2 regions of the Vibrio sp. RC586 genome follow, and region 1 is predicted to be linked to the other one. Evidence: riboswitches for the same ligand, from Rfam matches in the RefSeq annotation. Region 1 holds a riboswitch; the other holds the start of a gene.
What was found. Region 1 has a riboswitch for cyclic di-GMP ahead of gbpA (N-acetylglucosamine-binding protein GbpA). Riboswitches for the same ligand answer to the same signal wherever they lie in the genome.
Positions count from the first base shown of each region.

Region 2: linked by a shared signal. The riboswitch ahead of VOA_RS04500 (TfoX/Sxy family DNA transformation protein) and the one ahead of gbpA (N-acetylglucosamine-binding protein GbpA) in region 1 are both predicted to bind cyclic di-GMP.

Region 1 covers NZ_ADBD01000010.1:474,095-482,208, reverse strand. The annotation lists gene VOA_RS05845 (efflux RND transporter periplasmic adaptor subunit) at 1-591, opposite strand, end outside; gene VOA_RS05850 (TolC family protein) at 596-1,975, opposite strand; gene VOA_RS05855 (hypothetical protein) at 2,067-2,432, opposite strand; gene VOA_RS05860 (hypothetical protein) at 2,622-3,002, shown strand; gene gbpA (N-acetylglucosamine-binding protein GbpA) at 3,115-4,572, opposite strand; cyclic di-GMP riboswitch class I at 4,690-4,796, opposite strand; partial or broken gene VOA_RS19635 (cryptochrome/photolyase family protein) at 5,198-5,604, shown strand; gene VOA_RS05875 (MaoC family dehydratase) at 5,939-6,610, shown strand; gene VOA_RS05880 (phosphate ABC transporter substrate-binding protein) at 6,705-7,541, opposite strand; gene VOA_RS05885 (DUF3024 domain-containing protein) at 7,748-8,101, shown strand.
Region 2 covers NZ_ADBD01000013.1:217,693-225,806, forward strand. The annotation lists gene mukF (chromosome partition protein MukF) at 1-63, opposite strand, end outside; gene cmoM (tRNA uridine 5-oxyacetic acid(34) methyltransferase CmoM) at 75-857, opposite strand; gene elyC (envelope biogenesis factor ElyC) at 973-1,824, shown strand; gene torR (two-component system response regulator TorR) at 1,929-2,633, opposite strand; gene torD (molecular chaperone TorD) at 2,858-3,520, shown strand; gene purR (HTH-type transcriptional repressor PurR) at 3,898-4,908, shown strand; cyclic di-GMP riboswitch class I at 5,067-5,154, shown strand; gene VOA_RS04500 (TfoX/Sxy family DNA transformation protein) at 5,270-5,857, shown strand; gene VOA_RS04495 (TVP38/TMEM64 family protein) at 6,179-6,868, shown strand; gene VOA_RS04490 (putative signal transducing protein) at 6,885-7,196, shown strand; gene VOA_RS04485 (alpha/beta fold hydrolase) at 7,201-8,007, opposite strand.

The DNA.
Region 1 (8,114 bases):
ACGGTCGACGCCAAGTGAGCTGAGCCTTTCGGTTGCCCCTTTGACCAGACCCTCACGACCGGTTCGCACCGCGTTCAACAACTCTTCTTGTGCTTTTACCAACTCGGGAGAGTAGAGGGTAAACAGCACATCGCCTTTTTTCACTTGCTCGCCCACCGCGTTGATGTAGAGCTTTTCTACCCAACCGGAAACGCGCACGTTGGTTTGCCAAAGTTGGCTTTCGTCAAACGCGATATAACCTACAGTTTCAATACGAGGTGACAATTTGCTGAGTTCGACCTGTGTCGTTTTCACGCCCAGATTATTTTCGACCGCCGGATCGATTTTCACTGTGCCCGGTTTGTCATTACGGCTCGCTAAATCTTCGGCATAAACTGGGATCAAATCCATCCCCATCGGTGATTTGCCCGGTTTATCGCGTTTGTAATTCGGGTCCATCGGTGCAACCCAATAAAGTGGCTCATTCCCCCCTTTACTGTCTGCAGTGGAAGCCATCGCACTCATATCGTGGCTATTGAAGTATTGGTTAGCCGCAAAGCCCAGAGTGCCGCCAATCAGTAAAGCAATGGTTGTGGTTTTTAATATTTTCATGAGGTTATTCCTTGGCAGATGAGCGACGACTAGATTCAGCATTCAGTTCAGGTTGGGTGACGGAGTAATCAAACCCGCCAAGCAACATGGCTAAATTACTGCTGACTTGGTTGTAGTCAGTGATGAGGCGCTGCCATTCCAATTCGACAGCCAGTTCATCACGAGTGGCGGTAATCACATCATTGAACTGCGAAGTATTGTTTTGATAGCCACGTTCCACTGCTTTGGTGCGTGCTTTGGCTTGATCAAGCAAAGTGGTTTTGTAACGTTCGAGGCGTTGCTCAAGATTGGTACGGTCAACCAATAGGGCATTGACCTTGGCATTCATCTGCGCAAGGAGCAGATCTTTTTGCGATTTGGCAGCCCCCACTTGATATTGCGCAGCGGCATGGTTGCGATCTTGGCGATTCCCCGTAAATAACGGGATGTCCATCGTTAAATAGGCGCTCACCAGATCGGAAGCGGGTTCTCCCTTCATGTTGTTGGCTTGGCGATAGGCGTACATCACTTCCACCCCAAATTGTGGCGTGTACGATTGCTCGGCCAATTCCACTTGAGTTTGGTTCACCGCAATATTGGCATCGGCCATACGCACCATAGGGTGCTGTGCCAAGAGTGGGAAATACTTGCCTGATGACGTGGTTTCGAGCAAATCATCCAGCTTTTGCCAATCCAACTGATTACTGGTTTTCAACTGAACTTGATTGGAGAGCCATTCACTGCCCAACCATTCGGACATTTGTGAGAGAAGTCGACGCTGCATTTGCTGGTTCGCTTGCAGTTTTTCTTCTAACTGGCTGACTTGCAGTTGAGCATTCAGCAGATCTTGCGCTTCATTTTTACCGATGGAGTAGTTGGTGCTGATGAAGCTTTCTAGCTCGCGCATTAAGCGCTGATTTTCACGCAACACACGTTCCGCCTGTTGCTGATAACCCAACTCCAACCAGAGTTGAGTGATACCGTTGGCGACTTCGCGCTCCCGATTTTCGACTTGCAAAGCCATACCATCGGCTTGTTGTGAGGCTTTTTTGCCTTGCAAATCTAAGGTATCGCCGCGCTCAAATTGTTGCATTAAACCAACGGAAATATTGGTCATCGCATCTTCATCAAATTTGAAGCTATCGACCGGCAAACCACCAAAACCGACTTTGAGTTTGGGGTCCATGAGGGTAGTCGCGGCAACGCCGGTTTCTCGCATGGCTTGGGATTGGGCATAAAACTGCTTACGGCTTGCATCGTTGGCGAGCGCTTGTTCAATAAGCAGAGTCAAAGGATCGCTTTGGGACAGTAACTGCCCTGAAGAAGTCGCAGAAGACTGCGCCATCACAGGTGTTACGACCAGAGCGGAAACGCTGATACACAGCGCCAATAGGCTCGGTTTCATTTTTTCTAATCCAATCTGCACGTCAAAAAAGACGTGAAAACACACGTCACGGCTCACAGGAGCACAGTGACACGACGAATTTGTGATTGAATTAAGCTATTGGAGGTCGATAGAGGGATTGCTGCCTTTGCACCACGGATTTGGCGGATTCATAGGGAATCAAAGCCAGTTGGTATTGTGCAGGTAGGCTATAGGCGGTTTGCGGTAAAAACGCGAACACACTCACGCATGCAGCGGTACAACAGTTATGGATCGAGGGAGCATCACTCATGCAATGGTTTGAACTTTCCTCCATTGAGGAGTGGCTCATCGGCATGGAGTGAGACATTTGGCTGCTATCCATCATCACGCAACCGGAAGGTGCTTCAGCTTCAGATTGGTGAACGGAGGCACTGATCATTTGCCAAGTCATTAAAGGCGCGCTTGAAGCAATACTGGAGCTCAGCATGGTAAACATGCTGATGATGGAGATCCAGAATATGCGAAGAGGAGATAAGCGCATTTTGTGCCTTGAATGAAAAACTTAGCCGTAATTTAAAGCTTTACCCTAGGGTAAGGTCAAGTGATGTTTTGGGTATATTGAGATAGTATTTTGCGAGAAATCGCGCATAATCCTGCTATTCAACACTCAAAGAAGAGATGACCTATGACTGATTTTCAATATTACTTTCATCAACTTCCTTGTTTTGACTGTAAAAAAACCACAGTAAGCACGGATCTGGGCTGGTTAACGGCAGCAATGAAAGAGGATGTATTAGCACAAGTGGCAGAGCTGATTGCACAAGACAACGTTGAGCCAGATCTTTCCGTGAACATAACTTGTACTAAAGAAGAAGCGCGCGATTACTTATTGCTGAATTTCTACGGTTACTCAGAAGAAGAACTGGCAAATCAAGTAGAAGCGGAAGATGAGCAAGAAGTCGTGGATGAAATCGCTGAACTTGTGGCAGAAGGCAATGGCGCGATTGTTTTTGAACACGAAATCGCTCTGCAAAGCTGTACTGATTGCGAAATGGATGAAGAGTAAAACAGATTTAATCCAGTGACTTTCTGTGCGGGTGGCGATGAGATTTTTCTCTAGCTCAAATAAAAAATCCCTCAGTGTTGGCTGAGGGATTTTGTGTTTTAGGGAGGGGAAATTAGAGTTTATCCCACGCCATTTCCCAATGGCTGCCTGTACCCGGTTGGTACTGAGTGGTATTGGTTGTCCATTGTTGACAGTAGCCAGAGTATGGCCATGGCTTACATTGGTAGATTGCGCCATCCGAACCTAGCACTTTGGTGCCAGCAACATACTCTTTCAAACCGTTAGGGAAGGCAAAGTCATAGTCACCTGGTGTTGGTGGGGTTTGTGGCTCAACCAACATAAAATCAAGAGTTTGCTGATCTTGCAGATTGCCATCGCGATCTTTGATACGAGAAACCAGCATGTGGTGCCCCGCTTTGGCTTCACTCAGTTCTAAGGTTACTGATTTCAGCTCGCCATCCGTCATCGCTTGAGTCCAGCTCGCTAGTGGTTTTTGGTGGTGGTTATAAACCGTCAGTTCTGCGGTCATTTCACCTTGTGCTTCTAGTGTCAGGTCAAGTTGAACAGGCTGCTCGCCAATTTCATATTCTTTCGCTAGACCTGAAACCGTCAGTGAATACTCAGGCTGTGGCGCTTCAATTTGGTAGCCAATTTCAACACGTTTCAAACCGCTGCCTTCTTTCAGGTAAATCGGGTTAGTGCCGTAAACTGGAACAAATTGATCGCCATTAAGCTGACCAGCTCGTTGCTGTTTTTGCGTTTGGTTAATTTTAGTCGCCAGAGCGTAAGACCATTGATTAGCTTGGGTTAGCATCTCAGAGTCGATTTTCAGCTCGGTACGGTAAGCTGGGTTTTCTCCGGTTGCATCAAATACTCGTGTGTACACGGTATCGCCAATGCTGAGATCCATGCTTGGAATGATTTGTCCGGCTTGGTTCCAATCTGGTAACACAGGGCCGTTACCATCAAATTTTACATCAATCACGTTATAGAAAGAGGCCGCAGTATCGCCCACATCCCATACCGCGAGGATGACTTGGTAACCTTCACGTTCTGGCACAATACATTCGTGGCTAACACGTTTCGGTGGTTGCACCATATTGCCTTCCACCACGCAGAATGGATTCAGATCAAAAGAATCGCGTGACAAAGCTTGGTTTGGGTTCCAGTTTGGCTTGGTGATGTAGTATTTCCAGTCTTTAGTGACGTGGTTAGCGGTAAATGTCCACTCAAAAGTTTGTGGACCTGCTTGGATTGGGCGTTTTACCCAACGGTCGGCGGTTTGTTCATCTAGTGCTGCGGCCAATGCCGATTCGGCACTGGCAATTTTGCCATCACGAGGGCCAGCGACTGGGAAGCCATCAGGGCCTTCCACACTTTGTGGTTCGTACTGAATACCACCACAGTTGGTATTTTTTTCTCCAGTTCCATTGGCGGCAAATTTACATAAAGTAGCTCGTCCCTCGGCAATGCCGTTTTCCACTGAAGAGACATAGCCGTGTCCATAGGCTAATCCACTGATACCGGAAAGGATCAGCGCGATAGCGGTCATTTTAGGTTGTTTTTTCATCACAGACTCTTTTTTGTTAGCTGACATAGTTTGACTGACAGATCGTCAGACGTAGTTCAGAGCTAATCTGAACTTTGGCACATTCAGCAACGCATAAGACAAAGCGGCGTAAGCCGAATTGGCAACCCCGCTATCATAGGTTTAAGAGGGCTTTATGAGCTTTCTTGACCGACAGACCGGAAGCTTTGCGTCCCATTTTTTCAAATGGTTTGCCGAAGTGTGACCGAAAGCAAATTTACTTAAGGTCAGAGGAGAAAGCGAAGTCATTACTAGGTTTGTGGAATGAAGCTCTCACGCTTAATTTTTAGAGTAAAATAACTAATATCTAAATGAAATAACTCACATTTATTTCATTTGAAATCCATATGCCATGCTTGTATTTGTTATTGCATATTGTCAATGGCTCACTGATCCAAATTGGGTGCCAGACGTAAATTCAGGCTAATAGCTTGAAGCACATCCTACAAAGTTCGCTCTTAACTTTACAAGAAGCACCATACACCATCCGGTTGCTCGATTGATATTGGGGATCAACTCAATCATGCTCACTCTGAAACGGCTATTGAAACTTATCGTGTTGCTCAAGGTGGATCTACTTAGCTCAAATAGAAGATTTTGCGCGGTAAATTTGGGGCTTCTGACTGAGTGCAATCCGGATCAAGTCGATGCATGGTACTTAGGGATTTATATTGATGCGATTGAATGGGTGGATCTTCCGTATACTCGTGGTATGGCGTTATTTGCGGATGGCGGTTTAATTGCCACGAAACCTTATGCCGCGAGCGGCTCTTACATCAAAAAATGAGTGCTTACTGCACTTCGTGTTTCTATCAGGTTGAACAGAAATCAGGTGAGAATGTCTGCCCACTGAGTTCACTCTATTGGCGCTTTATGCTCAAACATCGTGACTGACTCGCTAACAATCCTCCAACTGGGATGCTATATAAAACATGGGATAAGATGAAAAGTAGCGATCAACAGGTGATTTTAGTAACCGCCGAAGCATACATTAACCAGCTTGAAACTTTGTAACACAGGCCGAGCCAAGCCAATAAATCACAATTCGGCGCAATATTTGCTTGGTATTTTCAGTCAGAAGTTGGATTTCAAGCCCGAGCTTGGGCGGTTTGCCCCATGACAAGGTGAGCGTAAAGCTAACGCTTCGACAAAATAGTATAAAGAAATGGTGTGTTTGCTCTAATGAGTGAAAGGCTAATAAAATAATGTTTTATTGATAATGCATTGTTTTTATAGGTGTTTATGACTTACAGGTTACGCATGTACGCCCGAAAGTCATTGCAGCTTACTGTGAAGTACTTCAAAATTAGGGCGTTTCTATTTCTTCTTGGTTAAGAATGAGGTTTTGATGAGAGTCGCTGATCTACTAAAGCATCGAGCTGAAAACTTGGTTAAGCACACTGAATTTAAACAGTGGGTGTCTCCGTCTGTGCGCGAGTACTGGGATGACATTTTGCACAAAACCAATCGTCGCCCACTGTTTGCGTGGGTGAAAGATCTGCACCTGCCTGCCAATGAAGAAACGCCGATTCCGGAACCGATTGTGCTCAAACCGGAAGCTCAGGCTTTGTATGATCGACTGCAAACCCAAGTGGGGGAAGTGATCCACACTGGAGACTGGTTGCTGGTCGATCAAGAGCGTATCAATCAATTTGGTATGGTGACTGAAGACATGCAGTGGATCCATACCAATCCAGAGCGTGCGGAATCAGAGTCGCCGTTCAAAACAACGATCGCCCACGGCTTTTTAACTTTGGCCCTGTTGCCTCGTTTGACGGACAGTGTTGATGAAGAGAAATCGCTGTTTCCTACCGCAAAAATGGTAGTGAATATCGGCCTCAACTCTGTACGCTTCCCTTATCCAGTGAAATCGGGCAACCGAGTACGTGCTGTGAGCACGTTATCGAAGGTGACACCAATCAAGAAAGGTCTTGAGATCGAGCGTGAAATCAAGGTTGAGATCGAAGGCGTTCGTCGCCCTGGTTGTGTTGTGGTTTCGGTGATTCAACTGCATTTCTAATGTGCTTATATTTGAAAGCGAAGAATAAAAACGAAGATTAAAGACAAGGAGAGTTAATTTAATACTCTCCTTGCTTGTTTATGGCAGAACCCAATTAATCGATATCATTGGGCATAATATACCCATATTCAACGATCAGCTTCTTGGCGCGATCTGATTTCACAAACTGAATAAATCGTTGGGTGTCAGTATCCGCTTTGTCTGAGTAGTGCAGAATCAAAAACGGGCGAGAAAGCTGGTAACTGTGTTTTGCTATGTTGTCGGCTGTCGGATCGGTTTTCTCAAATTGCAGTGGTTTGACCGATTTATCGACTGAACCAATCGAAATAAAGCCAATTGCTTGGGTGTTGTGGTTAACCAGAGTTTTCATCATGCTGTTACTGTTAACCACTAACACGGAAGGGCTGATATCAGAAACTTGACGATCTTTGATCACTTTAGTCAGCCCCAGTAGGCTTTCGAAGCTATAGCGAGTGCCGGAAGAAGCTTCACGAGTTACGACAGCAATTTTTTGGTCATTACCGCCTACTTGTTTCCAGTTCGTTACCTGTCCTCTGTAGATTCCGTAGAGTTGTTCACGCGTTAAGTTGCCGACCGGATTGGCTTGGTTAACCACAGCAGCAATTCCATCATAGGCGAGGATAAAACTGTTTAAATTATCTTCTTCTTCACTTTCGGTAAGATAGCGCGAACTCATTGCAATATCGGCTACTCCTTTCTTAAGTAGGGTAATTCCTGCTGTTGTCCCCACTCCTTGTACTGCCACGAAAGATTCGGGGTGGGTCTTGTTATACTCTTCAGCCAGTACATCCATGATTCTGGCAACAGAAGTTGAGCCTGAAACGGTAATTTCACTTGCTTGCGCAGAAGAAGTCATCGCAGAGATGGAGAAGAAAAGTGCGCAAACGGCGGCAAGTGCCTTCCTATACATAAAGTCGCTCCCATAATGTAAAAAAATCCTGTGCAGTATGCCTGAAACGTATGACAAAAATGTGAATGAGTTCCTCGGTTTAGTTTTTGATTTGTGAAGTCTGCAAGGAATGTGGCTATTGCTTATACTCAAATGACACTAAGATCATGGAATCGATTTCTACAGATAGCCATACTGAGTAAATCTAATTACCCGCGAGGTTAAAAATGATTGTCAACCTTCTACAGCGACAGCTTGAACGCCGTGCCGAGTTACTCTGCATGAGCCGCAATCAGAGCGTGCCTGCTGAGTTAGGCAAATCTAGCTTTGAACCAATTGAAAATGGCGTTCTGTTTTCTTTGTGTCATTACAAGCTTGATTCGTCCCATTGTGATTATGAAAGTCTGGTGGCAAAGATCATTTGGGAAGAGGCATCAAAACAGTGGGCGCTCTATGTTTATGATGAAAAGCTAGCGAATAGCGAACCTTGGATCCCTTATCCTTTTTTAGCACGCAGTGAGGATTTAACCGCCATGATGCGTGAAGTGGAAAAAGACCCAAAAGCCTATTTCTGGGGTTAGCTTCAAGAGACGA
Region 2 (8,114 bases), on a different contig from region 1:
TTTTACCCAAGTGACGAGTTCGTCGATAGGCTTTTGCACAGTATCCTGAGTAAACTCACTCATTGTGTTTCCTGTTATTGTTTTTTCTTAGCCCATACATGAATGTATCGGCCCAATGAGAGGTAAGGCTCCTGACGGCAGAATTTGCGCTCCAGTGCCACCAAATCCTCATACTGGTATTCGCCCATGTTTTTCATGTTTCCGATGTAATCACTGAAACAGCGAATACCGGATTTTCCGCAGATCTCAAAACCCGATTCTTCGATCCATTGATAGACCTCTTCGGGGAGCAAGCCTTTCTGCGGTTGTAATTTAAACCGTTTGCGGTGCGGCATATCTTCTAGCACGTGCGGAATGTTGCCACACACGGCGTTTTTGTAAACCAAACCGTGATAGTTGTAAAACATCACCGACACCATGCCGCCCGCTCTAACTTGCGCCAACAAATTTTGCAACGCTGGTTTGGGCTCCGCCAACCACTCCATCACCGCATGAAACAGCACCAAATCCACGGGCGCATCAAGGTGTGCTTGAATCGTCTGCACTGGTGAATGGACGAAGCGATACTGCTCAAGCAGGCCATTGTTTGCAATATCCTGTTCGGCCAATTGCAACATTTCCGAAGAAAGATCACAGAGTGTCACTCGATGCCCAAGGCGAGCGATTTTTTGCGATACTTGCGCCAAGCCGCCACCCGCATCGAGCACGTGCAAGGGAACTTTTTGCGTGTCCAGTTGACTGAGAAGCTGCTCCAAATCTTCCCAAACAATGACTTGGCGGATCTCACCTTTGTCAGAACCGTATATATTTTTTGCAAATTTGTGGGCAATATCGTCGAAATTGCGATCTTCTGTCACGGTAGCTTGAGTTATGATAACGAATCGTGCCCGCTATTCTGTCATAGGAATGGCAGGAATAAAGAGGCTTCGACTCTTTTTATAATCAAGTGCTGTTTTTTCGGACTGTTTTTCTATGTTTGAGCTGAAAAAAATTTTTTCTTCACTGTTAATGCCTCTGCCAGCGTTGCTGATCATTGGTTTCGTGGGCCTGATGTTGATCATGTTCACAGCAAAACGTAAAACCGGTTGTCTTGTGGTGTTGTTCTCTCTCACCGGTATTTTCTTTATCTCTTTCCAACCCATAGCGACTCGCCTCTTAATGCCACTCGAAAGAACCTATACGGCTTTTCTGCCCGTTGAGGGGACTGTCGATTACGTCATGGTATTGGGTAACGGCCATGTGGTGGACGATGATATTCCCCCAACATCTGAACTCAGCCGCGCGGCTTTAATGCGACTTGCCGAAGGCATTCGGATTAACCGTATGTATCCAGGTTCGAAAATGATCCTCTCTGGATATGCTGGAGGAAGTGAGGTAAGCCACGCACGTATGATGGCGCGTGTCGCCCTTGCACTCGGCGTACCCAAATCAGACATTATTTTGCTAGAAACCGCTAAAGATACGTGGGAAGAAGCGCGTCAAGCCGCCGCATTTGTACAGCAGAAACGTATGGTGTTAGTGACCTCGGCTAGCCACATGAAACGCGCCATGCGTGAATTTGAAGCGGCAGGGTTAAACCCAATACCTGCCCCGACCAATTTCCTCGGCCACCTGAATATTGCTCAGCCGTGGGATAAGTACATCCCTAAAGCCCGCTATCTTGAACAGACTGAACAGTATTGGTACGAAACTCTGGGATTATTGTGGCAAAAACTGCGCGATACGGTAGCAGGCGATGTAGAAACGCCTCTAGCCAATCCCGCTGTAATTGAAGAGACAGTAGCTGGCGATGCCGCGGTTGAGCCTACTCCTGCCACACCTTAAACTTTCCACGAGCGACAAAAAAACCGGCGAACTGCCGGTTTTTTTTATTTGCCTTACACTCTCTTATCAAAAGTGCTCATCAAGCAAGATGAGTTAAACCAAAGCTAATCACCCGCAAACATATAACCTTCACCATGTACGGTGACAAAAATCTGTGGGTTCTTTGGATCAATTTCCATCTTGGCGCGCATACGGCGAATCAAAACATCAATGGTACGATCGTTTGGAGCGTCCACTCGATGACTGATCATGTTCAAAATGCGCTCTCGGCTTAGCACTTGATTAGGATAAGAAGAAAGCGCTACTAAAAGCTCATATTCAGCTTTAGTTAACTTTACTGGCTCGCCGTTACGGCTAAGTGCACGACGCTGAACATCAAATGTCCACTCACCAAAATAAACCAGTTTATCGTCTTGCTTGTCTGCACTGTTATCACGACGAGCAAGGCAAATACGCCACAACAAGTTCTTAACTCGCACTTGCAGCTCACGTAAATCAACGGGTTTTGTGACATAGTCGTCTGCCCCCATTTCAAGGCCAACGATTTTGTCGATACTGTCTGTGCGTCCTGTCACTAAAATAATGCCAATCTCCGATTGGCCGCGTAGTTCTCGCGTCAATAGCAAACCATCTTCACCGGGCAAATTAATGTCCAGCAACACCAGATCAATATCATTGAGTTCTAGTGCTTCTCTCATTTGCGCTCCGCTTTCCGCCTGTGTGACTTGGTAGCCTTCGTTTTGAAAGTAACCACTCAACTTACTGCGGGTAACGAGATCGTCTTCAACCACAAGTACGTGATAGCTCATAATGCACCATTTTAAATAACTGGATTTATCGCAGGGTTATTCTATTCATATTTATTAATATTTCGAGAAAAATCGTGAGAAACATCACTTTTTCTTGATGCAACTCAAGCCCCACTCAGCACATTCACAACTCATTTGCATCTTTTCACAAATAGACATGTTCAGCATGATAGCTGTTCATTTTTATGGTTTAGACTAAGAGCCAACCGATTGGGAGTGCAAAAATGATACAAGAACTGAAAATCCTCAATGAAAAACGCGCAGAAGTCTATTGGTGGTTGTCGAGCCTATTTATTAAAGAGCTGACTGAACAAGATCTCGCACACTACCATTCAGCGGAAATCCGCACATTTTTGACTGGACTCGCGGCAGAAGAAAGCCTAACCACAGATGTGAAAAGTTTGATAGAAGCGCTGAATCGTTTGCAAGATAGAACCGATGCTCAGCTTGAACTTGCTGCGGATTTCTGTGATTTATTTTTGAAGTCCGATCGTGATTCAGCTCTACCTTACGCATCTGTCTACACGGATAAAGGGCTACTAAACGGTAAACCCGCACAAAAAATGCGCGAGCTTCTCGCCACGCAAGGCGTTAAGGTGGCTCAAAACCTCAATGAACCCGCCGACCATCTCGCAATTCAGCTCGATTTTTTGGCTCACCTTGCCATTAGTGCTAATCAAAATGAACAGGCTGCGGACTTGGATAACGCATCGAAAGCACAAGCTGAATTTATCGAACAACACTTACTCAACTGGTTACCCACCTTTGTTGAGCGTTGCACTCAATTTGATGACTTTGGACTTTACGCAGCCGTTGCTCGTTTAACATTGGCATTCGTGAGACAAGACAAAGATTACCTTCAAGAGCTGAATACGAATATCGAATAAGTGTCTTGTCACTCTCTTACTTAAGGTTGCCGTTCAACACCAAACTGACTCTTTGGCACAGTAAATAGAGTTTGCCTAGACGAATTGATCGCGAAATAACTTAAAGTTTGATGAATGAATTTCGTTGCGGTGAACAGATTTGCAGTCTAAAATCCACCCGCAAACGATAAAAAACGAATAAAAATATAAACCGCTAATTTTTGGCGGTTTTTGTATTTTTATTACTTTAGGCATTGTGATTGAAGCGCTTTACGTACGGCCTAGTACCGCTCATTGCTGCACAGAGTGTGAAGATTCGCTCAGTCTCGCCTTACTTCTGCTGATTTAATTAACCAATAATATTCGCTGGCATCAGCAGTCATCGACAGGAACACTCTATGGCTACGATTAAAGATGTGGCACGCCTTGCTGGCGTGTCAACGACTACCGTCTCTCACGTCATTAACAAAACTCGTTTTGTGGCTGAAACCACACAGGAGAAAGTGCAAGAAGCGGTTAAACAGCTCAACTATGCTCCTAGCGCTGTTGCACGGAGCTTGAAATGTAACACCACTCGCACCATCGGCATGTTAGTGACGCAATCCACTAACTTGTTCTTCTCTGAAGTGATTGATGGCGTAGAAAGCTACTGTTATCGCCAAGGTTACACTCTGATCTTGTGTAACACAGGCGGCATCTATGAAAAGCAACGTGATTACATTCGCATGTTGGCTGAAAAACGGGTTGATGGCATTTTGGTCATGTGTTCAGACTTGACCCAAGAGCTACAAGAGATGCTGGATGCACACAAAGACATTCCAAAAGTAATCATGGATTGGGGTCCAGAAACCTCACACGCTGATAAAATCATCGACAATTCAGAAGAAGGTGGTTACTTGGCTACCAAATACCTGACTGACCGTGGTCATACTGATATTGCATGCTTAAGCGGTCACTTTGTTAAAGCAGCATGCCAAGAGCGTATTCAAGGCTTCCGCCGTGCTATGGCTGAGGCAAAATTGCCGGTTAATGAAGATTGGATTTTAGAAGGCAACTTTGAGTGTGATACGGCGGTGCTAGCTGCCGATAAAATCCTTGCTATGGATAAGCGTCCAACTGCGGTGTTTTGTTTCAACGATACTATGGCACTTGGTTTGATGAGCCGTCTGCAACAAAAAGGCATCCGTGTACCTGAAGACATTTCCGTGATTGGCTACGACAACATTGAATTAGCGGAATATTTCTCACCACCGCTGACTACCGTACACCAACCGAAACGTCGTGTCGGGAAAAACGCCTTTGAAATTTTGTTAGAGCGCATCAAGGATAAAGAACACGAACGTCGAATTTTCGAAATGCATCCTGAAATTGTCGAGCGCGACACAGTGAAAGACTTGACAAAAAACTAACTTTCTTGACAATTCATGACGCCTATATTTGAAAGCTTGTCACATAAATTTGACAAAACCTATGTAGCATAGGTATTAATAACTTAGCTTATTCTCACATTTGAAATACCAAGTTGTGAGAATAAGCCAAGATTGGTTAATTTTTATCAGGAAAAATGTCACGCACAGGGCAAACCATTTGAAAAAGTGGGACGCAAAGCCTCCGGCCTAAACCAAAAGTTTATGGTAGGTAGCGGGGTTACCGATGGCAAAAAATGCATACACTATGTTGACTCATCATTGACATGGCCGATGCATGCATTTGCTAATTTTCTCGGACCTGATTTGGTGGCGTATGTAACAATACTCCGAGACTAACAGCATGAATAAACCAGTATTAAAAGATTCAATGCGGCTCTTTGAGCAGCTAGGACGTGTGAAATCTCGTTCAATGTTTGGTGGCTTTGGTATTTTCGTCGACGAAACTATGTTTGCGCTTGTGGTTAATGAAACGCTGCACATCCGTGCGGACGATGCCACAATCGAAAAATTCAAACTACAAGGTTATGAACCTTACGTTTATAAGAAACGTGGCTTTCCTGTCGTAACTAAGTACTACGCTTTACCTGAAGATTGTTGGAGCAATCCAACCTCCATCTTAACTGAAGCTCGCGCTGCACTTGAAGTCGCTAAGGCAGAGCGTGAAACGCAAGCTCAAGCAAAACCTGAGCGCTTAAAAGATCTGCCTAACTTACGCTTGGCAACCGAAAGGATGCTCAAAAAAGCAGGGATTGAGAATGTTGAATCACTACACTCTCATGGTGCTGTTGAAGCGTATAAAGCGATTCAGCGTACTCACTCAGCAGAAGTTAGCTTAGAGTTGCTATGGGCTCTAGAAGGTGCGATTGAAGGTAAGCATTGGTCAGTGATCCCACAAAATCGTCGTGATGAACTCTTGAGGCACCTCTAACCTACTGTTTTAGGTTCATAATCACGTCAAGATTTAGGTGTGAACACACCAAGACATACGTACATATAACGTGTCCATCTGGGCACGTTATTTTTTGAAAGAAATCCTGCTCTTCCCCTTTCTTTATTCTTAGAGTCTCAGCAATCACGCCTAATTTGGCGAGTTTGAACTCAGTGAGTATGTGTGTATTCATTCCTGAGGCTGTTAGGTATTGGCTACGCTGACTTGCTGCCAACCTGCAACTCCAAATAGTTTGGGTATACTTGACTTAAGTGTTTTGTCACTTGCCAAAACATCGAAATGATTACTAGGTATCTTTACATGAATAAAAAACTCATCATTGCCTTAATTTTGATCGCGATTACCGCCATCTTGGTGACGCAATTTAGCCAATATCTCACGTTGGATATGGCGAAAGCCAAACAAGCAGAATTAGCAAGCTATATTGATGCCCATCTATTGCAAGCCGCTTTCATTTACTTTGTGGTATATGTTTTATTGACTGCGTTTTCCATCCCTGGAGCAACCGTTGTTACTCTACTGGGTGCTGCGCTGTTTGGTTTTTGGCTCAGTCTACTACTTGCTTCCTTCGCTAGTACCATTGGCGCAACCCTCGCATTCCTCAGTAGTCGCTTTCTTTTGCGTGACTGGGTTCAAGCGAAGTTTGCCGATAAACTGTTAACCATCAACCAAGGTGTTGAGCGAGATGGTGCGTTTTACTTACTCTCACTACGCCTCATCCCGATTTTCCCTTTCTTTTTGATTAACTTGGTTATGGGACTGACCCCAATCTCTGTTTGGCGCTACTACTGGGTAAGCCAACTAGGTATGCTACCCGGCACAGCGGTTTATCTGAATGCGGGTACACAATTGGCGGAAATTTCAAGTTTAGGTGAAATCGTGTCCTTCCCTGTCCTTGCTTCATTTGTGCTACTAGGGGTATTCCCAATTATCGTTAAGTGGTTGATGAATAAGTTCCAGCAACGCACCATCCAATCTTCAATTAAGTAAGCATCTAATTGTTAGCATGAAGATTTACACTGCCTCTAACCCATTGGAAGCCCATATGCTGATGCAACTACTGCGTCAGCAGGGCATTCGGTGTGAGATGCGGGGAGAAATGTTGTTTGCGCTGCGCGGTGAGATTCCAATAGATCAAAATAGCGCACCATCGTTATGGCTCGTGAATCCTTCACAGCAAAAGGCAGCTGAACAAATTATCGCTGATTTTTTTAATCCGCCCGCAATAACTCGCTGGCAATGCCCTGAATGTGGTGAAAGCCACGAAGGGCAATTTGCGGTTTGTTGGCAGTGTGGTTATACCCAGCTTGATGATTAAAGGATTAGCTGATCTGACGTTGGATAAACTCGATGGAGCGTTGATTAAATAGATCCGGCTGTTCAACATTACAGACATGACCACAGCCGGGAATTTCATACAGCTCACTCTGCGCATGCAGCGCCACCATCTCTTTTACTGGGTGAATAAACATGTAATCCTTTTCTCCCATTAAATACAGTGTTGGAATTGGTAGCTCGCGATCACGAAAATAACGCATAAGTGGGTTAACTTCCGCCGTTAAAGTAAACCAACGCTTAAATTCTTTTTGACACAGCTTCTGAGCTTCACGAATAAAGAGGTGGCGAGACTCTTTCTGGTTACGCTGTGGCATAACGATATAAGCAAACAATCGATAGAGCCACATGTAAGGGATCAGGTGCTTGCTCAAATGCCCTAGCTTAACCAACACTTGCGAGCGTGTATTAAGCCGAGTTACGGCGCCACCAAGCACCATAGAGCTAACACGATGTGTCGCCAGTTCAGCCAGATTGCGCACTATGATGGTACCCAGCGACATTCCGACAAAGTGCGCGGACTGGATTTTCAGGTGATCCAATACTCTAAGTACATCAAGAGTCACCGTTTTAAAGGTATAGCGATTGGCAATCCAATCTCTAAGTAATCGGTTTGATTTACCATGCCCACGTAAATCGATGAGTAACAAGTTAAAATGCTGGCGATAGGCTTTGATCTGCTTAAACCAAATTGACGAACTGCCCCCAGCGCCATGCACAAAAACCACCCACTCGTTACTGGTCGGGTGCAGATAGGTTTTATGAAATAGGACATTTTCAGCGATATCAGTCATCGGAACCTCTTTATTGCGCAGGCCAAGACTACCATAAACTGTATGGAGAGAATGCTTTCTGTTGTAAGAAACTGTTCAAACAACCAGAAAAACAAAGGCACCAACGG